DNA from 3 places in the Lysinibacillus sp. FW301-JW8 genome. Region 3 is predicted to be linked to each of the others. Evidence: riboswitches for the same ligand, from Rfam matches in the RefSeq annotation. Region 3 holds a riboswitch; each other region holds the start of a gene.
The links. A riboswitch is a leader RNA that binds a small molecule or an ion and turns the genes downstream of it on or off. The one in region 3 is predicted to bind S-adenosylmethionine.
Positions count from the first base shown of each region.

Region 1: linked by a shared signal. The riboswitch ahead of AC3WOM_RS07240 (cyclase family protein) and the one ahead of AC3WOM_RS07745 (O-acetylhomoserine aminocarboxypropyltransferase/cysteine synthase family protein) in region 3 are both predicted to bind S-adenosylmethionine.
Region 2: linked by a shared signal. The riboswitch ahead of metA (homoserine O-acetyltransferase MetA) and the one ahead of AC3WOM_RS07745 (O-acetylhomoserine aminocarboxypropyltransferase/cysteine synthase family protein) in region 3 are both predicted to bind S-adenosylmethionine.

Region 1 covers NZ_JBYTBB010000012.1:39,487-47,051, reverse strand. The annotation lists gene AC3WOM_RS07265 (erythromycin esterase family protein) at 1-215, opposite strand, end outside; gene AC3WOM_RS07260 (hypothetical protein) at 400-753, opposite strand; gene AC3WOM_RS07255 (DUF2225 domain-containing protein) at 776-1,471, opposite strand; gene AC3WOM_RS07250 (Cof-type HAD-IIB family hydrolase) at 1,833-2,606, shown strand; gene AC3WOM_RS07245 (DedA family protein) at 2,842-3,432, shown strand; gene AC3WOM_RS07240 (cyclase family protein) at 3,478-4,215, opposite strand; SAM riboswitch class I at 4,333-4,438, opposite strand; gene AC3WOM_RS07235 (YuzC family spore coat inner layer protein) at 4,796-5,095, opposite strand; gene AC3WOM_RS07230 (helix-turn-helix domain-containing protein) at 5,662-7,236, opposite strand; gene AC3WOM_RS07225 (ABC transporter substrate-binding protein) at 7,307-7,565, opposite strand, start outside.
Region 2 covers NZ_JBYTBB010000008.1:103,033-110,597, forward strand. The annotation lists gene AC3WOM_RS05540 (type 1 glutamine amidotransferase family protein) at 1-331, shown strand, start outside; gene AC3WOM_RS05545 (YhdT family protein) at 459-722, shown strand; gene panF (sodium/pantothenate symporter) at 722-2,167, shown strand; gene AC3WOM_RS05555 (TSUP family transporter) at 2,214-2,984, opposite strand; gene AC3WOM_RS05560 (TrmB family transcriptional regulator) at 3,110-3,892, shown strand; gene AC3WOM_RS05565 (nucleotide excision repair endonuclease) at 3,937-4,308, opposite strand; SAM riboswitch class I at 4,502-4,612, shown strand; gene metA (homoserine O-acetyltransferase MetA) at 4,736-5,671, shown strand; gene AC3WOM_RS05575 (bifunctional cytochrome P450/NADPH--P450 reductase) at 5,881-7,565, shown strand, end outside.
Region 3 covers NZ_JBYTBB010000013.1:57,414-64,978, reverse strand. The annotation lists gene AC3WOM_RS07760 (hypothetical protein) at 1-132, opposite strand, end outside; gene AC3WOM_RS07755 (DASS family sodium-coupled anion symporter) at 114-1,595, opposite strand; gene AC3WOM_RS07750 (glycerol-3-phosphate acyltransferase) at 1,792-2,424, opposite strand; SAM riboswitch class I at 2,581-2,694, shown strand; gene AC3WOM_RS07745 (O-acetylhomoserine aminocarboxypropyltransferase/cysteine synthase family protein) at 2,811-4,112, shown strand; gene AC3WOM_RS07740 (hypothetical protein) at 4,493-4,879, shown strand; gene AC3WOM_RS07735 (homoserine dehydrogenase) at 5,412-6,398, shown strand; gene AC3WOM_RS07730 (MerR family transcriptional regulator) at 6,728-6,958, opposite strand.

The sequences.
Region 1 (7,565 bases), on a different contig from region 3:
AAACTATATGCATGGTCATTCACCCAATTCTTCCAGTCTTGTAGTGCTTCATTGGATGTACGAGCTTGCTTCACTTCTGATACCTGCTCTAAACTCGTCTGCTCGGCTATTCTTGGAGCAGCCACTGCTGCATTTGCATCCCCGTTAAACGCTATAAAACTTGTTAATGCAATACTGAATGATAATAGTATTTTATTTCTTTTTCCTTTTGTCATTGTCCATCAATCCCTCACAATAGATTGAGACCAATTATACGCAGGTAAGTTTAAAGTTAAGGGGGCTTCTGTTTAAATTTTGTTTAAATTTGGATTTATGTCTTAAATCAGGAAGATAGAATTAAAAAACCTCCAAAAGTGTGATATCGAAACGATAAGTCACTGTGGAGGTGCTGTAATTAACTCATTTATAGTGATATGTGCTAGCTCTGTGATTGTTGCGTTGTATTTGATTAAACCATGCGCGATCCTTTTCTTCCTGCTTTAATGTACTAACGATTGTTGATGAGCAGTTAATACAAATTTTTGCCTGTGTAATTTGACCACATCGTTCACAAGGGGCGCCTAGATTAGGAAAAATTGAATTTTTTAATTTTCCTGCCTTCACCCATTTATAAAGCAGCTCAGAAGAAACCCCTGTTAATGCAACGACCTCATCATTTGTTAAATAGCGATTATTTTTTCTAAGTAAAAAGTGATGTAGTTCCGAAAAAATATCTTCCTCTCGCACATCAATTTTTTTTGCAAATTGGTGCATAGTAATTCCTCTCCTTATCCTTTCAATTGATGATTTTTCCAATATCTTCGTTTAAGATGACTGGCTGTTCATCATATTTATAATTCTCCCAGCGATTGCGAGCCAATTTACGATATTTATTGGAAACATTTCGATCTGCTATTAATCGAGAGAATCCTTTTTTCGCTTCAGTAATGTCGCCAAGTCGCAGGCTTAATTCTGCGTGTAAAAATTGAATTCTTTCACTGCCTTCTTGATTGGATGCAAATGATTTACTGTAAAAGTCTCTTGCCGCAAAGAGGTAGCGCAATTCTGATTCCTGATCCTCTTTTAAGCGATATAACCAGGCTATTTTTAAAGCGAAATTCGCCATAAGAAGTGATTCTTCCATAGAAGCTCTGGACACTAAATAAGCAAGCTTAAAACTTATAATGGCATCTTCAACTGTTCGCTCTTGACAGATGTTCATAGGTTTTTGAAGCTCTTTAATATACAATTCATCGATAAGGAGCATGAAAGGTCCATACGTTCTTGTCATGGATTTATGGTAGGCATAGCCACAATGCGGACAAACAGCAACTTCATATAACAATGGATTTAAGCCCTCATAGACTGGCATGAAATCTGTTTGCTCCTCAACAATTTTATAACGATTAGGACGTACCTTATATGTGGTAAAGTGCTTTTTGCAAAACTTACAATCCACACTACTTTCATAGTAGTAAATGTTAAATGCCATAAGAATCAACTCCTTTACTCTTAATTAATTGTTGTTTCTTTTGTTCTATTTATACGATGGGTATTATCGTTCAATGTATTTAATTTATTATCTTTCATTTTATCAATTCTGTGTTCTTTGGTATACTCCTTTAGAATTATTAAAATGAAAAAATTAATACTTTTTTTTGTTTGCAGATGTTTTTATATGTATTCGCAATAGTGTTTATCGGTATAGTGAACAGAAGTTATATGATTTATTTTAAATTTGTCAAATTACGTACAAATGTTGCTGCCGTTATCGAACCAGGTTTAAGAATTAAAATTACGATAATGGGTATTTACGACTATTTTAGCCGATGAATAAAGATGAGGTGTACAAGATGGATTGTAAAATTGTTTTTTTTGACGTAGATGGAACACTTATTAATTATGAAGATGGTTGTATTGAGGAAAGTACGAGGAGGGCAATACATCAGTTAAAACAGAGGGGAATTCGCATTGTTGCTGCTACAGGTAGACCATTATCAATGTGTCAAAGTTTAAGAAGCATAGGAATAGAGACATTTATAACCGCTAATGGAGCGTATGTTAAGCATCAAGATCAGGTGATACATAAAATATCAATTGACAAAACTTTTGTCCAAGCAGTTCAAGCTTTTGCTGAAGAGAATAAACAGAGTCTTTCATTTTTTACAGAACATTTATTTATGAATAACGTACATAAGTCGAGGACTCTAAAAGCCTTGCAAGAAACATTATCTTTATCCAAATTTCCAGAAGCCCATGAAAATATTGTAGAGCAGGAGGTTTATTTAATGTGTTTATATGCTAATGAGGATACTGAGCAAAAATATATAGCACAATTTCCTCATTTAAAATTTAGAAGATGGCATCCATATATTACAAATGTATTGCAATCTGATGTTTCCAAATCGATTGCTGTTCAAGCTGTACTTGATTATTTCAAATTGAGCCCTGAGGAAGCACTTGCGTTTGGCGATGGTGATAATGATATAGATATGTTAGAACAGGTTGGTCTTGGGATTGCAATGGGTAATGGAAGTGAGGCTTTGAAAAGTAGTGCTGATTATATAACGAAGAAATCCATTGAAGATGGCATATATCATGCTTTACAGGAGCTACAAATAATTTAAGAAAGTCATTATTTGAAAACAAATAATATTTTTAGTAAATTTAAAGGAATGACATGTAACCTAAATTTACTAGAGTTTAAAGGAAGAGCTATTAGTTTTTTGACACTAAATGACAAAGGAAAAAACTTTCTTTAGCAAAATAATGAAAAATGATTGAGGCTATACAACTCATAATGTTAACTACATTGAGTATGATAAAGCTAACGATAAATAATGCTTTAGGTGGGATGAATTTATGGCACATCATGTACAATCTCTTATAGAACATTACGGGTATTTTGGCATTATTCTTATCCTTGTTGGAGGGATTGTCGGGTTGCCTATTCCTGATGAAATATTTTTAACATATGTAGGATATAGTGTATATCGCGAAACACTAGCACATGTTCCGGCATTACTCAGCGCAGCCATAGGGGCAATAGGCGGCATTACCTTAAGTTACTATATAGGTTATCGGTTCGGGCTACCTTTATTGCATAAATACGGACCGAAGATTCATATTACTAAACAGAAAATTGATTTTACTAAAAAATTGTTTACAAAAATAGGCCCAGTCTTATTACTGATAGGTTTTTTTATTCCAGGTGTACGCCATCTTACCGCATATATAGCTGCCATTAATAACTATCCATATAGGAAATTTGCTTTTTTTGCTTATGCAGGAGCATTTATTTGGACATTTACTTTTATTACACTAGGAAAAGTACTAGGTGAGAAATGGCGCTATGTAGGATTTTATTTATCTCATTACAGTATTTATCTAATTGTAGTCTTCATCATATTAATGTTGATCATTTATTATTTTTTCAAAAAAAGAAATAAATAAGGGTCTGATTCTTCTAAGTGAAGTGAATGAGACCCTTATTTATTTTTAAGGTAGGATGGCAAATGAACGAACGGGGAATCCAGATGCTTTTTCTGGTTTTGGTACGATATTGAATATGACAGCCCCTTTTGGTGGCAACTGATCTAAATTTGTTAAAAGCTCAATTTGATAAGTATCTTGCTCAAGTACAAAATATTCACCGTCTAACTTACCATTTTTACGAAAATCTGCTGCTGAATCAGTGTCGAAAGTTTCGTGACCAATAGCACTAACTTTTCGTTCTTTGAATAAAAATTGTAAAGCCTCTAATCCCCAACCGGGTATATGATTATGACCCTCAGCATCCTTATTATTGAATGCTTCCTTATTTGGCCAGCGCTTACTCCAATCGGTGCGTAGGGCAACAAATGTACCTGCTTCAATTTCCCCATGCTCAGCCTCAAAGTCAAGAATACCCTGAACACTTAAGGTAAAATCATTATTTTGATCGGCTTCATTCGATTTATCAATCACGATTAATGGTAGCACTAATTCCTTTAAATCTAATTCTTCTAAAAAACGTGTGTCCCTTACAAAATGGATAGGGGGATCAATATGCGTTCCGTATTGTCCGGGAAAAGTGAATTGCTGTGCAAAGAAGCCATCATCATGAGAGAATAAGGTTTCAAATTTTGCGTCCTCAAACATAAAGAAGTGAGGCGAATTTGGTCCAAATGTATGTGTTAAATCTACCCATTTTCTTGATTTCAATAGCTGCACTGCTTGTAAAAGTTCATTAGTCATCGTATTTACCTGCTTCCTATTAATAGTTTGAGTTATTTCCTTCTTGTTCAATCACAACCACAAAAAAGAGTCCTTCTTGGAGAAGAGGACTCTTGTGCAAAGCAACTGATGTAGGTCTTCTCATCTTCAAGGCAAATATTTTGCCAATTGGAGTTAGCACCATACCCAGAGGCTGGTTGCTGAGACTTCATAGGGCCAATCCCTCTGTCTCTCTTGATAAGAAATGCGATATAAGAATTTTCAGAAATAACGATTACAAATACATTAGCATATTTTTTTATAGTTTACAAGTTCAATAGGGATACATGGTTAATATTTTACATACAAAAAGAGCGGCTATATCCAGTTGTTAATAACTCTTCTTAATCGCCCTGTTCGTTATATTGATCTGGAACTGATACATTAAGGGAGATGCTGATCTAGTTAGCGTAAAAACAATGTCTTTAGGGTACCAGAAAAACCAACTAATACGGTTAAGCATTTGTTAGGGAAAGAGCCACGCTGATTAGAGGCTCTTAGGGGAAAGTTAAGTATACAAGTGGGTTCTTATGAAAAGAGCCCTCTTGTAGAAAAGGTGCTGTCACCAGCTTAAAACTAACGTAAGCTTGCAGCATTCACTATCTGTAAATACTATCCGAATATTATCAGGTGTATAGTTTGTTTCAAATTTCATAGTAATACCCGTTGAAATGATTAACTTTTCAACCTCCGATTTATTTGATTTCTGTGCAGCATCCATAAGATCATGTGCAAATTGTTCTGATCCATCAATTTTATCTGTAAGTAGCTGAGCTTGCTGCATAATTCCCTTTACTCGCTTGGCAGAAATTTTTAATTTATTTGTATTTACAGCGGGAAAAGGATTAGTATTTGTCGGCATAGCTAAATATCTAGATGGTTGGTGAAGAGCTGGATGATTTACTATTGCCAATTCTGGATAATAGGTAGGATAGACGAAATATGGATAAGGGTGGTTGTAATACAGCTTAATTCCTCCTATCCACTAGCTGATACCCTATCTTATGTGCAGCAAAGACTTTCGGTGTTCACTGTTTCTAGATATCAAGGAGGGCATTATCAAATGAAGCAGAACAATACAGTGGATGAGCTAGGAAGAGGTAACTAAGTCGATTGGAAATAATGGAGCTTGATCAGAGATGAGCCTGGGCTGATCAAAAGTGAAGGAAACCAGATCGAAAAAGAGTTCAAGCTGATCAAAAATGGAGGGACCTGAGCAAAAAAGAGTTCAAGCTGATCAAAAATGGAGGGGACCTGATCAAAGAGGGGGCCGAACCGATCAAAGGGACGGAACCTGATCAAAGAGAAGCCCAAGCCGATCAAAAAAGAACGGAACCCGATCAAAGTATAGCTCAAGCCGATTAAAAGTGGAGGAAACCCGATCAAAAAAGAAGGCTTCGTTCTTAATAGCCTTCTTTCACAATTATTTTATCCAAGAACACGTAAAACATCATCTATTTTTTTGTTATGGGAGAGAATGCCGTAGTTCATCCATGTTAAGAAATCAACCTCATAGACACAGTTGTTTTTCACTGCTGAGAGATTGTTCCAGGTAGTGGATTTTAACAATACTCGTTCCTCTCCTTCAAAAATTGAATGTTGCTTGTCGAAGGTAATGAATAAATGATCAGCATCTAAATGTATAAGCTGATCAAATGTTAGATGTTTTTTTCGTGTATGAGGTGGAATATTCCATACAGACTGATGGGGTGTTAAGCCGAGATCACGATATAGAATGGGTCCCGTATAGCCGCATTCGGGTCCTGCATAGAGGCTAATGCCGATTGCAGAGATACGAAGAAAGGCTACACTATGTCCATATACTGATTTTTGAAGCATTTTTTTTGCCATCTGCACTTTTTCTTCATATTGCTTAATGACATCCTTCATAATAGCCGTTCTACCTGTTAAATCAGCTATTTGGAACAATGTAGTACGCCAATCCTCACCTGGGTGTGAGAGTTGATAAGTGGGAGCCAATTGATTTAATTGATGATAAGCCTCCCAACGCTCTATCCCTTCATCTAGCATAATTAAAGTTGGTTTATAATGAAAAAGCTGATCCATTTGTCCGTTTTCAATATCAATATCAGGTATTTCTTGTAACCCTAGATAATCCTGTTTGCCCCATTTTGAATGGCTAAATTGGGCAATGGGTGTAATTCCTAATGCCACTAAAAAGTCCTCTAAAAACGGTGCGAATATACGAGGGTTATTATTTTGGCTACGACGATATTGTCCAGGAGAGATGCCAACACGCTCTTTAAAGCGGCGGTTAAAATAATACTCATTGTTGAATCCAACCGTTTGGCTTATCTCAAAAATACGGTCATTCGTTGTTATTAGTAATTGCTTGGCTTTCTCAATACGAACATTGTTTAAAAAGTTTAGTGGGGTTTGACCAGTAATATCCCTAAATATACGAGAATAATTCCAGCGTGGGACAGTCGCTAATTCTGCCAATTGTTCCACGGTCCAATCCCGTTCATAATGCTTTTGTAAATATTTTATGGATTGCTCAACGGACTGACGGTCATTTTTCTGCTGTTGATTAGGTACATTTTGATACAAAATGAACAGCATAAATTCTTGGAAGCGTATATGCTGCTCAAATAATGATAGCTCATCCATTGCTAGACGGTATCGATAAATGCTTTCTAACAGATTATTACACTGAGAAAAAGGATGGCAGCGCAGTTCTTGAAAGCGTGTAAAAATAGGAAAGCAACCCGTCTGACTATCTTGTAGTTGGATGATTTTAAATGTTAATTGATAAAAGCACAGCGTCTCAGTGTCATTGTAAACATCTATTTTTTGATTAGGAGGAATGAGCACACACTTTTCTTCAGTAAGATGGATGGTTTCCTGATTACTATTTAGCTTTCCAGAGCCACTAATAACCACAAGAATAATATAATGATCACTATGATGTAATTGCCACATTGCTGGTGGAATAGAATATGAAATTTCTTGTAATTGAAATATTTGCGTTAAACTGCTCATATCTTTCTACCTTTCCTTAAGAGTGTTTTTAAACAACGCAAAGAAAGCCCTAAAAGAGCTTTCTTTAGAATTATTTTACGAACCATTTTTCAAGATCATCGTATTTTAACAGGTTTGCAGTAATAGCTCCAGATTGCCAATATGTTCGATCAGCAATATACACGTTGCCATTTTTTACTGCTGGGACTGTATTCCAGAGCGTACTATCTAACCATTTAATTGCATCCTGATTTTCTTCAGATTCCCATGCTCCATTAGAAGGGAAAAGAATAATATGATCAGCATCTAATTTAGGTATAGCTTCTTCTGAAAGTACCTCTTGAAATTCC
Region 2 (7,565 bases), on a different contig from region 3:
AAAAGAAGGAATGGTTGTTGCTGCAATTTGTGGTGCAACTGTGAGACTGGCAAATGAGGGATTACTAGACTCTAAAAGACATACAAGCAATCATCTAGAATATTTGAAAATGGTTTGTCCTAATTATAGTGGAGAAAAATATTATGCAATGGAACCTGCTGTAACTGATGCAAATTTAATTACTGCATCAGGAATAGCTCCTTTGGAATTTACAATGCATGTATTAAAATTGCTCGGTGTATTTGCACCTGAAACATTGCATGCATGGTTCAAACTGTATCAAACGCAAGAGCCAAAATACTTTTTTGATTTAATGAATTCTATCGAATAGCAAATAGGTGGAATATTATTAAAAAAATAAAAGCGATAATCTTCATCTTACTAGCAATTATTTTTTCTCAAAGGTTCCCATAATGAATACATATCAGTAAAATAGAGTAGGTTAGGGGGACTTTATTTTGAAAGATCAACGTTTTAAAGTTGCGCATCGAGAGGCGCTTATTGGTGTGGTGCTTGTCATCGTCAATTTTGCGATCTGGTTTGGCTTTGCCTATGGACTAGGTTCTGGTGATCCGACAAGCTATACGTATGTTTTCGGTTTCCCTGCATGGTTTTTCTATAGCTGTATCGCAGGGACAGGCTTTATGATACTTCTCATCTGGTTTGTCATGAAACTCTTTTTCAAAGAGGTACCGTTTGAGGATGAGGAGGTGGATCAATAATGCATTGGCAAGTTATTTTTCCACTGTTATTATTTTTAGTCATTATCTTTGGCATTGGTGTCTGGGCTAATAGGCGTGTACGTTCCTCCAATTCATTTTTACAGGAGTACTTTCTAGGTGGTCGTGAAATGGGCGGTTTCCTCTTAGCTATGACCATGATAGCTACATATGGTAGTGCAAGTAGTTTTATTGGTGGTCCAGGTGTTGCTTACACGAAAGGTCTAGGATGGGTGTTATTAGCAATGGCACAGCTTCCTGCTGGCTATTTTGTGCTCATGATATTAGGGAAAAAATTTGCCATTCTTGCAAGACGTTATCATGCCATTACATTAATTGATTTTTTACGAGAGCGCTATAAAAGTCATGTGATTGTGATCTTATCCGCTATTAGTATTATTGTCTTTTTATTTTCTGCTATGATGGCACAATGGGTAGGTGGCGCACGACTTATTGAATCATTAACAGGCTTAAATTACACAGTAGCACTCTTTATCTTTGCGATTTCTGTGTTAGTGTATGTCATTATAGGTGGTTTTCGTGCTGTAGCATTAACAGATACTGTGCAGGGCTCTATTATGGTCATTGGAACGATTATATTATTAATTGGGACAATTATCGCCGGTGGAGGCATCAATCAAATTATGACATCCCTTGTCGCGGAAAACCCAAATTTTGTCTCTCCATTTGGAGCAGAGGGTGATTTAACACCATTATATGTTTCTACATTTTGGATTTTAATCGGGGTTGGAGTTGTAGGGCTTCCACAAATCGCAGTTCGTGCTATGAGCTATAAAGATTCTAAAAGCATGCATTTAGCGATTATCATTGGCACTATTGCCATTGGGACAATCATGTTTGGGATGCATTTAATTGGTGTCTTAGCTCGTCCAGTTTTACCAGGAATTGAGATTGGGGATAAGGTAATGCCCCTACTGACATTAAAGGTTTTACCGCCTTTTCTAGCTGGTGTTGTCTTAGCTGCACCAATGGCGGCCACAATGTCAACAGTCAACGCATTATTGATGCTTGTAAGCTCTACTGTTGTGAAGGATATTTATCTAAATTATATAAAACCAACAGCTAATGATACAGAAATTAAGCGAGCTAGCTTTATTGTCACGACTGTTATAGGTTTAGCCGTTATCGTTTTTGCTTTGAATCCACCAGATTTATTAGTCTGGCTGAATTTATTTGCTTTTGGTGGACTTGAGGCAGTCTTTATTTGGACAGTTGTATTGGGGCTCTATTGGAAGAAGGCTAATAAGTACGGTGCTATTGCGTCAATGTTTTCAGGCATGATCTTGTATATTGTTATTGATCGTTTTTACCCGTCCATCTTCGGAATGCATACCGTGACTATCCCGATTGTCGCTTCTTTATTCATCTTTGTAATTGTAAGTTTATTAACAAGCCATAAATTTAAGGAAGATAAGTTATTTATTTAACTAGAAAAATGCCGTGAATTTTCGTTCACGGCATTTTTCATGTCTATTAATGGGCAAAGTAATCATATGCATTTTTTGTTAATAATGTTATGGTCACAATAATAAACAAAACACGTACAAAACCGCTACCTTTTTTAATGGCTACACGTGAACCTACCATCGCACCAGCAATTTGAGCGATGCCCATTATGAAACCATAGGCAAAATGAACATGTCCTAAGTAGACGAACATTAAAAGACCCGCAAAATTACTTGCTAAATTTAAAAACTTTGCATTTCCTGCAGCCTTTAAAAAGTCAAAGCCAACAAGTAGAAAGCTAAAGATTAAGAATGATCCAGTACCTGGACCAAGAAATCCATCATAAAACCCAATACTAAATAGCAAAAACATAAATAAAGCCAAGTGTAAAGGAGACAATGTTTTAACAGCGGATACAGAGCCCCAATCCTTTTTAAAAATCGTATAAACTGTTACCCCTGCTAGCATTATGAGCATGATTGGTTTGAGTAGCGAGGGATTGATTAAATGTACAGTCCATGCGCCAAATAACGATCCGACAAAGGCTAGTGGAAAGTATTTTATGACAGAACGAATGTCTAACTGTCCTGAACGATAAAAGGAAATCGTAGAGGTTAAAGAACCCATAGTCCCCGCTAACTTATTGGTTGCAACGGCTGCTGCAGGATTTAAACCCGCAAACAAAAGAGCAGGTAATGAGATTAAGCCACCACCACCAACCACAGAGTCTACAAAGGCTGCGAGAAACCCAAACGCAATCAATAAAATTACTACATTTACATCTACTTCAAAAAGCATGTTGACACCTCATTAGATAGTTACTACTGAAATAGTAACTAATTTTTATTTCGCTGTAAAGACTATTTTTTTCATTAGCTTCTATTCATCAAATTATTCTATAATAAAGGAAATGGAGGGATTGGATGGATGAATTAATCGCCCAATTAAAAGAGCTAGGATTTACAGAATATGAAGGAAAGGCCTATACGGCACTTGTCCAAAAGAGCCATATTAGTGCTTATCAGGTCAGCAAAAACTCTGGTATTCCTCGAGCAAGAGTTTATGACATACTGGATGTGCTCGTTGAAAAAGGATTAGTGCTGAAAGAGGAGGCTGCTGATCAAACAACTTATTCTTCCATTCCTGTTGCTATGTTTTTACAGCAAATTCAACAGCGCTGGCAATCGAATTTTACGTCAATTAGTGACCAATTAGAAAAATTAGAAACTAAGGAGCAGGAAGCGGAGCCTAAAGTGTTAATGTTAAAAGGGAAGCAGACCATTATTAATTATTGTCAGTCATTATTAAAGAAAGCGGAGAAAAAGGTACTTCTTTCTATGTGGGAAGAGATGTATGAAGCATTGAGAGAGGATATTTTATTGGTGGCTGAACAAGTTCCTGTTCACGGTATTACACTATATGTGCATGAACCTGTGTCATCCATCGATATGCATCGAATGACATATTATACGAAAAAATCTTCTACACAGCACTGGTTTATCTTGTCTATCGATGGTCAAGAGATGATTTATGGACATTCTCCTTCAAATCTTGAAACTGCTTTTATTACGAATGATCCGGTTCACATTTATTTATTAGAGGATTATATTTGGCATGATGTCCTTATTAATCGTCTCCTAAGACGAGATGATCATGAGCTTGAGGAATGGATTACGAAAGAACGAAAAGCATTTTTTGTAGAGTAAAAAATAAAGAATCTGCTTGCCTTTAGAGGCAAGCAGATTCTTTTTTAATAAAATACTTTATCAACATTATATCTAGAGCGGAAAACATTAATGGCATACGTTTCGTAAATTTCACGTTCCATTGGATCTTCTATTTCATAAACTTCAATTTTGAAAATTTCTTGACGATGATTTTTCATAGGTGATACATTGTCTTCAAAATGTTTTTTTATACGTTGACGAATTTTACGCGCTTTACCGACAAATAAAAGCTCATTTTTCTCATTGTAAAATAAGAAAATGCCACCTTTGTCTCGTGTGATTTTATGGAAGTCAATAAAACCATGGTATGGTGTAATTGGTACATCACCAGGCTTTAAATCTTGCTCACGCTGGCGAATCACTAAATCTGGTTTAGGAAATTCAATTTTAATCAAGCTATTCACGTTCCTCTCTGTTACTAAAGGTATATGTTAACATAATCACAGCATGTTTACCATAAAATTTCATATGTTGTTATGATGATTAGTGTTCATCAAAATTTAGCTAAACATGCATAGTAATGACAAAATATTCTATGTTTTATTGATATTCTTAATAGTTCATGTTACAATTCATTTTAATTAAATAATCTTATCAAGAGAAGCTGAGGGATTTGGCCCGATGACGCTTCAGCAACCTCTAACAAATGTTAGAAAGGTGCTAATTCCAGCAAAGGTTTTTTCCTTTGAGAGATAAGAGTGAACGTGGTGAAAATCCCCCTCATTCTATCTCGCATGGAATAAGGGGGATTTTTTAATTTCATAAAAAGTGTCATTGTAAACTTGATTTTGAAGAGGGAAATAAAAGAGAGGGGAATGCAAGATGCCAATTAATATTCCAAAAAACTTACCAGCTGGAGAACATTTACGAGAGGAAAAGATTTTCGTGATGGAAGAGGATCGTGCGAATACACAACAAATTCGTCCATTAAATATATTAATTTTCAACTTAATGCCTGAAAAAGAGAAAACAGAGCTGCAATTACTGCGCTTGCTAGGGAATACGCCACTGCAAGTCAATATTACATTTTTAAATACAGCAACACATGAATCAAAAAATGTTAGTAAATCACATTTACAGCTATTTTACACAACTTTCCAACAAATTCGTCATCGCCGCTTTGACGGAATGATTATTACAGGAGCACCTGTAGAGAAGATGGCTTTTGAAGAAGTGAATTACTGGCAGGAAATCTCACAAATTATGGATTGGTCTAAGAAAAACGTGACATCTATCCTACATATATGTTGGGGGGCACAGGCTGCTTTATATCATCATTATGGAATCGGGAAGGTTGAACTTCCAGCAAAATGCTCAGGTGTTTATTCGCATGTCATTACAGATTTAACAGTCGACTTAGTGCGTGGATTTAGTGATTTATTTACAGCACCACATTCTCGTTATACATCTGTTTCTATTGATGAAGTACGCAATCATCCTGATTTACGTTTACTGTCCTATTCAGAGGATGCAGGTGTATTTATTGTGCAGTCCAAGGATAATAAAAACATTATGATCACAGGTCATCTTGAGTATGATGCAACAACTTTAGCAGATGAATATAATCGAGATGTCGCAAAAGGGTTAGATATTACTGTACCGGTGAACTATTTCCCGAATGACGACCCAGCACATGAGCCAATTAATACATGGCGTGCCCATACCCATTTGCTATTCTCAAACTGGCTGAATTACTATGTTTATCAAGAAACACCATATGAATGGGATTTCGTTGATGAAATTGAATATCATATTTAGTTAAATTTAAATCCGCAAAAAGCCCAATGTCTCAACTTACTAGAGTGAGAGGTTGGGCTTTTGCTATTTCACTCTTTGTTCACAAATACTGCCATTTTTCCCTTGGATAATTTCTAAAAAGTTGAGTTCTACTTAATTTTTGGTATATTATTTTATCAAATGATAGATTTAACTATCATTTTTTATTTTACTGAAAGAAGGGATTCATGATGATAAGTGTAGAAGATGTTCCAAAACCAAAAACATTTGGTCCACTTGGCCATTTGCCCTTAATCGATAAAGAGCAGCCAACATTATCACTTTGTAAGCTTGCAGAAGAGTATGGGCCGATATATCGATTAGAAATACCAGGTTATACGAGCTTAGTAATATCTGGTCATGAATTGGTAGCTGATGTTTGTGATGTTTCACGTTTTGATAAGCAGATTTATAGTGAGTTAGAAAATGTTCGTGCTTTTGGTGGTGATGGCCTATTTACAAGCAGAACAACTGAGCCGAACTGGCAAAAGGCACATAATATCCTACTTCCCACGTTTAGTAAACAGGCTATGAAGGATTATCATTCTATGATGACGGATATTGCTACACAGCTGATACAAAAATGGGAACGTTTGAATCCGATGGAGGAAATTGATGTCCCAGAGGATATGACACGGTTAACGCTAGATACCATTGGATTATGTGGCTTCAACTATCGTTTTAATAGCTTTTATAGAGAAACACATAGCCCTTTTATTATGAGTATGGTTCGTGCTTTAAATGAAGCCATGTTAAAAAGTTCCCGATTAAAAATACAAAATCTGATGATGGTTGGCACAAGGCGTCAATTTAACGAAGATATTGAAACAATGTTTTCATTAGTAGATAAAATTATTGAGGAGCGAAAGACAAGAGGTATGCAGGAGGAGATAGATTTACTAGGCAGAATGTTAAATGTAAAAGATCCTGACACAGGAGAAACGCTGAGCGATGAAAATATTCGCTATCAAATCATTACATTTTTGATAGCTGGACATGAAACAACAAGTGGATTGCTATCCTTTGCCCTCTATTTTTTAATTAAGCATCCTGAAGTGCTAGAAAAGGCTTATAAGGAAGTTGATCAAGTATTGACTGAAGAAACACCAACATATGAACAGATTTTACAGCTAAAGTACATTCGTCTAATTTTAAATGAATCATTACGTTTATGGCCAACAGCACCTGGCTTTGAGCTTTATGCTAAAGAGGATACTGTGATTGGCGACAAGTATTTGATTAAAAAAGGAGACAATATTAGTGTTCTTCTGCCGCAGCTTCATCGTGATAAAAATGTGTGGGGTGAAAATGCTGAACAATTTTATCCAGAGCGCTTTGAAGATCCTCAGAATATTCCTACACATGCCTTTAAACCGTTTGGAAATGGTCAGCGTGCCTGTATCGGCATGCAATTTGCCCTTCATGAGGCAACTTTGGTGTTAGCAATGATTTTACAGCGTTTTGAATTAATTGATTATGATAATTATCAATTAAAAATACAGCAAACTCTTACGATAAAGCCAGGTGATTTTAAAATTCGAGTAAAGCAGCGTAATCGAGTAATTAACCAGAAAACAACAGTAGCACCTCAGCGACTAGAAAAAATGCAGACTTTACCAGAACTCAGTGTAGAGAATGCAAAAATGTCTTTGTTAATCCTCTATGGCTCTGATTTGGGAACAGCAGAAAGAGTTGCTAAACAGTTAGCAGACGAATCTATTTTGTATGGTATTCACAGTGAAGTAGCTTCGCTAGATGAGTATGCTGGAAAATTACCTAAAGAGGGCGCTGTATTGATTGTTTGCTCTTCTTATAATGGTCATCCTCCAAGAAATGCTCGAAAGTTTCTTGCATGGCTAGAGAATAGTAATGAGAA
Region 3 (7,565 bases):
GTCACCCGTAGAACGGATCCGGTTACCAAGAGAATCGCTCGGGTTATCTGTAGAACTTATCAGATCACCTGGAGATTTGCTCAGGTTCCCATTAAAGTATTTAATGACTTTATTTACAATAATCCAATCCATTTCCAGTAGGTCGCGGAGAACAGAAGCACTAGGATGAAACCAATAATGGTCAATGGTATACCAGATTTCAAGAAATCCTTTGTTGTAAAAGCTCCTGTACCATAAGCAAGCATATTTTGGGGTGCGCTTATTGGTAACAGGAAGCCAAAGCTAATCACAAATTGCTGCACAATGACGAAACCGACTTGGTCAACATTAGCCGTTAATGTGGAGGCCAAAACGATAAACACAGGTACAAGCGCAGATGCTAAGCTTGTCGCACTGGCAAAGCCTAAGTGAATAAGAATATTAAATAGTGTAACCAATGCGATTGTTGCTAGAATCGGCATAGTATCTAGACCGAGTGATCCAAATACTTTGTCAGATAACCATGATGCACCTTTCGTATTCAATAAAATTGTACCAAGCATTATACCAACCGCAAAGACGATAATTGTTCCCCAAGGAATATGAGGCTCAACTTCCTTCCACGTATAAACACCGATTTTGGGCATTAATAGAATAGCGATAGCAATAATTGTGACTGTTGTTGTGTCGAATGGGTGCAGTTTACCCTCAGTTGCCCAGAAAAATAGTAAAACCATTGACGTGATGATTAAACGGACTTCAGGAGCTTTTAATGGACCTAGTTCTGCAAGCTGCTTTTTGATTACCTCTTTTCCGCCCTCTATGTTGCTAGTCTCAGGCTTAATCAGAGAAATCATAATGAAAAATAAAGCTATAGACATGATAATCGAGAAGGGTGCAGCGTAGAGTAACCAAGCACCCCAAGAAATATCCACATTAAATTGTTCTTGAATAAAATTTAAAGCGACCATATTTTGAGCGGCTGCTGTCTTAATTCCAATATTCCAAATGGAGACGGCCTGTACTGAGGTGATGACAAGTAAGGCAGCGAGTCGGCTATCACGAGGCAAACCAAATGCAGCGACCATTCCAAGTAGTATTGGGACTACTGCGCCAGCACGAGCTGTAGCAGAAGGAACAAAAAATGCGAGTGCTATAGATACTAAAATGGCACCAAAAACGATTGCTTTTGTTTTAGTCCCTACAAGTGAAAGTATCCATAGGGCGAGTCGTTTATGTAAGTTGGTAATTTGCATCGCTGCTGCTAAAAATAGAGCTGCAGCTACTAGGGCTACTGCAGAATTACTAAATCCACTTAAAGCTAATTTTAGGGCACCTGCAGTTCCTAATTCTGCTGTTGGATCGTCTATTGAAGGAGCCAGTCCTAGTAAAACGGTTACCAGTGCGATTATCATGGCAGAGCTGACAGGATATGAAACTGCTTCTGTTACCCAAAGAATGACTGAGAAAGCTAAGATGGCTAAAGCCCGTTGACCCGCAACAGGTAAATCGCCGTTATTAGGTAAAAAAATAATGATGATTAATGAAGCAAAGGCTAAACCAATCCAAAGTGGCTTTAAATTACGTTTTGCGGTTGCTTGTTGAAGAGTAGACATATTTTTTCATCCTTTCTACGATAAACATGACGATTATTGTCTATAACATCGGTCAGTAAAATGTTTTATTAAGAAAATAATTTATCTATTTATTGGAGAAAAAATAAGTAAGTGAAATACTCCCTTTTTACAGCATTAATAGTAGATAAAGAGAAAATATATGGTCATAGAAAAGACAAAAACATCCAAAAAAATATTATTTCTTTTTCTTAAAAGCCGAAGTTACCTTAGGCTCTGTTCCTTTGACTAATCGTTTAATATTTTCGATATGCAATATGATAGCTATTCCAAAAAGTAGCAAAGCTATAATCGTTGGACCTATTCCCGGAATCCATAAATAAGTTGCTGTACAAAAAACAAGATAGAACTCTAAAACACCAACGATTAAATAGTTTGTCGCAAATGATAAAATGACAAATAGAATAAGTGCAAATAAACCAATTTTCCAATCAACAGCAAGCAATATTCCTATTATGGAGGCTGTACCTTTACCCCCATTAAAGCCCATATGGAATGGGAAATTATGACCCAGAATGACACCTGCTGCTATGAGATAGGTGAAGAGCCAAACTTGTACCTCTGTGTAATGTGTTGCATCTGCTAGATAGATATGTGCGCCAATAATCGCTAACACACCTTTACCAATATCGATAAGTGCTACTAATACCCCGTATTTCCATCCTAGGGAAAGGGTTGCATTGGACGCACCTGCATTCCCATGACCAGTCTTTTTTAAATCTACACCGGATAAAAACTGTGCCACTTTAGAGCCATGAAGACAGCCGATGAAATAACCAACAACAATAAATAGAATGATGGTTGTTATCATGAAAATCCTCCTTTCTAAATAAATATTAAAATAGTGTATGCGTTCATATTACGTAAAGAAGCAGAATGAAGTTTCGGAAAAAATAAAATTTTAGTGTTGACAGAAAAAAAGTCTATGATTATACTGTGTAACAACGATGGAAATTGAATCGCAATACTCTTATCAAGAGCGGCGGAGGGATAGGCCCTATGATGCCCGGCAACCAGCAAGTAACGAACTTGCTAAGGTGCTAATTCCTACAGATTCTTACTTGGATCTGGCAGATAAGGGGAGGAAAACTTGCAACTGCAACCCTCTTCTTAGCTGAAGGGGGTTTTTGTTTTCTACTGAAAAATCCTCCTCATCTCCGGTACCATCGTAAAAAAATAACCACTTGGAGGTATACAATGACAAATTTTAAACCAGAAACATTGCTGTTACATGGGGGCCAAGAGCCAGACCCGGTAACAGGATCTCGCACCGTACCCGTATATCGCTCTACGGCTTTCGTTTTTAAAGACACTGCTCATGCGCAACGTCTTTTTGCCCTAGAGGAAGCCGGCAATATTTACACACGTATTACGAACCCAACTGTAGATGTTTTTGAAAAACGCGTCGCTTTATTAGAAGGCGGTACAGCAGCAGTAGCACTATCATCTGGTGCAGCAGCGATAGCATTTTCAATTTTAAATCTTGCAGGTGCAGGGGATGAAATTGTTGCAGCTAGCTCTTTATACGGTGGTACTTATAATTTATTTGCTAACACACTACCAAACTATGGTATTAAAACGATTTTTGTAGATGAAACAAATCCTGAAAACTTCAAGGCAGCAATCACTGATAAAACAAAAGCAGTATTCGCTGAAATTTATGGTAACCCAAGCTTAAAAGTACTAGATATTGAGGCGGTGGCTAATATTGCACATGAAAACAGCTTACCATTAATTATCGATAGTACGTTTGCTTCACCATATGGCTCTACACCAATTGATTTTGGTGCCGATATTGTTGTTCACTCCGCAACAAAATGGATTGGTGGACATGGAACAACTTTAGGTGGCGTTGTAGTTGATGCAGGGAAATTTGATTGGACTCGTGGTCGTTTCCCAGGATTTACTGAGCCAGATGCTTCCTATCATGGCATCCGATATGGTATAGACACAGCAGCAGCTGCATTTGCTACAAAGCTGCGTGTACAATTACTACGTGACTTTGGGCCAACATTAAGTGCTGATGCGGCATTTAATTTATTACAAGGTTTAGAAACGCTTCATTTGCGTATCCCTAAACATAATGAAAATGCTTTAGCAGTAGCCGAATATTTACGAAACCACCCATCTGTGGAATATGTAAATTATAATGGCCTAGAAGATTTCCCCACACATGATTTAGCTAAAAAATATTTAAGAAATGGCTTCGGTTCTGTGTTAACATTTGGCATTAAAGGTGGACGTGAAGCAGGGCGTAAATTAATCGATAGTGTGAAATTATTCTCCCACGTAGCCAATGTAGGGGATGCTAAATCATTAATAATTCATCCAGCTTCTACTACACATCAGCAATTATCAGCTGAAGAGCTAATACAAACTGGTGTAACCGAGTCGCTCATTCGCTTATCAATCGGTTTAGAGGCAGTAGAGGATATAATTGCAGATTTAGAACAAGCTATTGAGCAAGTAACAGCTTCACAACAAAAGATTGAAGCATAAAAACATTGGCTAATGTTGTGGCGTTTACGTATTTTCTCATTCGATAAGCCTCATTTGGTAATGCGTAAAACGTTGCTACATCAAGCACTTATCTCATTCGATAAGTTATCTGAAATTTTTTATAAATAATACCTAGTAATTTTATAAGTATTATTGACTTAGTTAAAACCATGTTGTATACTAGGAAATAAGTTAAACGTTCGAAAGGCTACCAACCTAGAACCAATTTACAGCATCGATTTTTTGAACGATTCGGTGCCCAAAGGATACTATGATTCCATTCGTTTTCATAAGTGCTCCCCACTTTTGAAATATATATGAGTAGCTGCCAAGCCAGCAGCTACTCTCACTAAAAAACTGATGATAAAGGAGTGTTTTAAATGGGAAATGTTTATAGTGCACAAAACATTGCATCTTATCTTATTTACGAACTAAATGAAGGTCATGTGTTTGTGAACAACATGTCCATTCAAAACATACTGGCATCAGTTGAAAGTAAATGGCAACAAACTTTTGGACATTCTGCTTTTGAGGAAAACGTTTATGCAAAAGAGGAAGGCTATACAGTAAAAGAAGTTTTTGAGGCATACGAAGAATATGGAACGAGTCATATTCCTCTACCTGCGACAGAGTTTTATTTAAAATACGGCACATTTCAACTAGTTGAACGTACGTATGCTATACCGAATTTTACACAAGATGAAATAGGGCTTGTTCAGCAAGCTATTACACAATCTCGTTATCAGTTGTTAATAAAGGCTAGTTAATTCTCCCTCATATATTTGAGCTCATTCTCTGCTGCTACAGGGAATGAGCTTTTTAATTAAACAGAAATAGGGAGTAAGCTATTGTTGTAAATAATTTTATGACTGTCTATCAAAAGAACAATTTCTATAGATGTTGTAACATACATATATAATAGAAGAAAGACAATCCTTTTTATAAAATAATCGTCAATATTTGTTCATAGATTATAGAACATCTTAAAAAACGTATAATAAAGGGAATGAAACCGATTTCTTTTGCACGTCTAGGAAAAACAAATGTCCGTCCTAGAAAGATTCTTCTTGTGCAATGTATGTATTTGCGTTACAATTTTCTTTAAGTTAAATTTTGAATTATTTGAATTTGTTTGGTCAATCTATACGAGACAAATTTATTCTAGACGAGAGTGAAATACCAAAAAAAACATTTATCAAAGTTACTTCACAGGTATGTGCCAATTCAAAATTAGTACGGATGAAGCTAATGCTTAAATATAATGAAACTGCGGAATGTAAGTTGGAGGGAATAACAGGAATGGCAACTATAAAGGCAGCGATCTTAGGATTTGGGACGGTAGGTCAGGGGATTTACCATATATTAAACGAAAAGCGAGAAGAGCTTAAAAATAAATTAGGCATTGAGTTAGAAGTAGCAAAAATCTTAGTGACAGATGCTAGTCGTGAACGTGTACCAGGCACAGCACATTTGATGACAACTAGTATGGATGATGTATTAGCGGAACCAGGCATGCAGGTTGTTTTTGAGGCAATCGTGAATGAGGAGCCAGCTTTTACGTATTTAAAGCGTGCAGTTGAACATAAATGTCATGTCATCACTGCAAATAAGGTAATGTTCGCTAAGAGAGGCTTAGAGTTACAAGATCTTGCGAAAGTGAATGGTGTTTTTGTAGGTTATGAGGCAACAACTGCGGGCGGAGTACCTGTCATTAAAACAATGAAAAATATTTTACTTGTTAATGATGTAAGTCGTATTCAAGGCATCCTAAATGGGACATGTAACTATATATTAACGAAAATGCGTGCAGAAGGATGGTCGTTTGAGACGGCGCTAAAAGAAGCGCAAAATTTAGGGTACGCAGAGGCAGACCCATATAATGATATTTCAGGTCAAGATTCCTTTAAGAAATTAATGGTGTTAAGTGCATTGGCATTCGGTGAGCAGCCGAATTGGGCAGAAGTAGAAGTGATTGGCATTGACAGCATTTCAGCTGAACAGGTAAAGGAAGCAACTGCAAAAGGTCTGCGCTATCGTCATGTTGCAGAGGTAGAAAGACTAGCAGATGGTAAGATCATAGCCAAAGTAGAACCTTTATTAGTAGACGCAGAACACCCGCTGTATCCAGTCGATGATGTCAATAATGCTGTTGCCTTAGACACGAACTATATCGGCACTTTGACGCTTGTAGGACCTGGTGCAGGCATGTATCCTACAGCTAGTGTTATGGTTGAGGATTACGCTGAAATTATTGGTAAACGTGCTGGGTTTGTTGTGAGTATTTAACTTCTTTCATCAAAAATCTCCCACCTGTATAGATGGTGAGATGAATGCGAATTTTAGCTACTTTTCAGCGGGTGTCCAAATACCCGCTGAAAGAAGTTAAAGCCTCCGGCGGATGTCACGGAATCGAAAAGGAGTTAATAAAGGATGTTAGCCTAAAATCATCACATCCATGCGATAACGGCTAACTTACCTGCTTCATGCAGGCCTAAGCACAAAGACGATTCCAGATGCAATTATGCCGAGGCATAATTGATATAGTAAAACGCAAAGTTACAAGGATTGCCACTTGATAACTTTGCGTTTTTTGTTGAACGATCTACATTAATTTGTTAATCCTCGTCCTTCACATCGATATCCTCAGGTATTGGAGTATTACGCCAAATTTCTATTTCTTCTTTAATGCGCTCTAACTGATCAAAGTAAGTATTAAACTGTCCGCTATTAATTAAGATTTGGTCTCCATCATATACAGAACGAATACGTCCCTCGTAGACTAACCGTAGTATTTGGTCCTCAGACATACTAAGATCTATCGCTGTTTCCTCAACTGTTTTATACATAGGTTTCGCTCCTTTTATCTTGATTCAGCAAATCTTTACTGTGCGAAAGCGCAGCGACAGCAACAAATCTTTTACTGTGCGAAAGCGCAGCGACAGCAACAAATCTTTACTGTGCGAAAGCGCAGCGACAGCAACAAATCTTTTACTGTGCGAAAGCGCAGCGATAGCAACAAATCTTTTACTGTGCGAAAGCGCAGCGATAGCAACACACGACTGAGTGACCAACATCACGTTGGACCAAAGTCCTTGGTGGATATCACGAATTTTTAAAGAGGAGCTTTTCGAGCGAGCTCGAAAAAATCCACACGCAATTATGCTGATGCGTATAATTGATCGCTTTTATTATAACGTCCTTTTCTTAGGAAAGCATAATGTTTAACAGATCATTACAGTGGTAATTTAAAAATGATAATTGTTTGATTTTGGATAAATATGTATTATTAAAGATGATGACGTTTTCGATGAGGAAGGAGCCAGTATATGATATTTTCATTTTTCGTCCTTCTAGCTGCTATATTATTGGTATCAAAGGTACGATTCGTTCTGTATTTGGTGGAGGATTATTAATTAAAAGCTTAAGAAATTCTTCATTTTTATAATAAGTGGT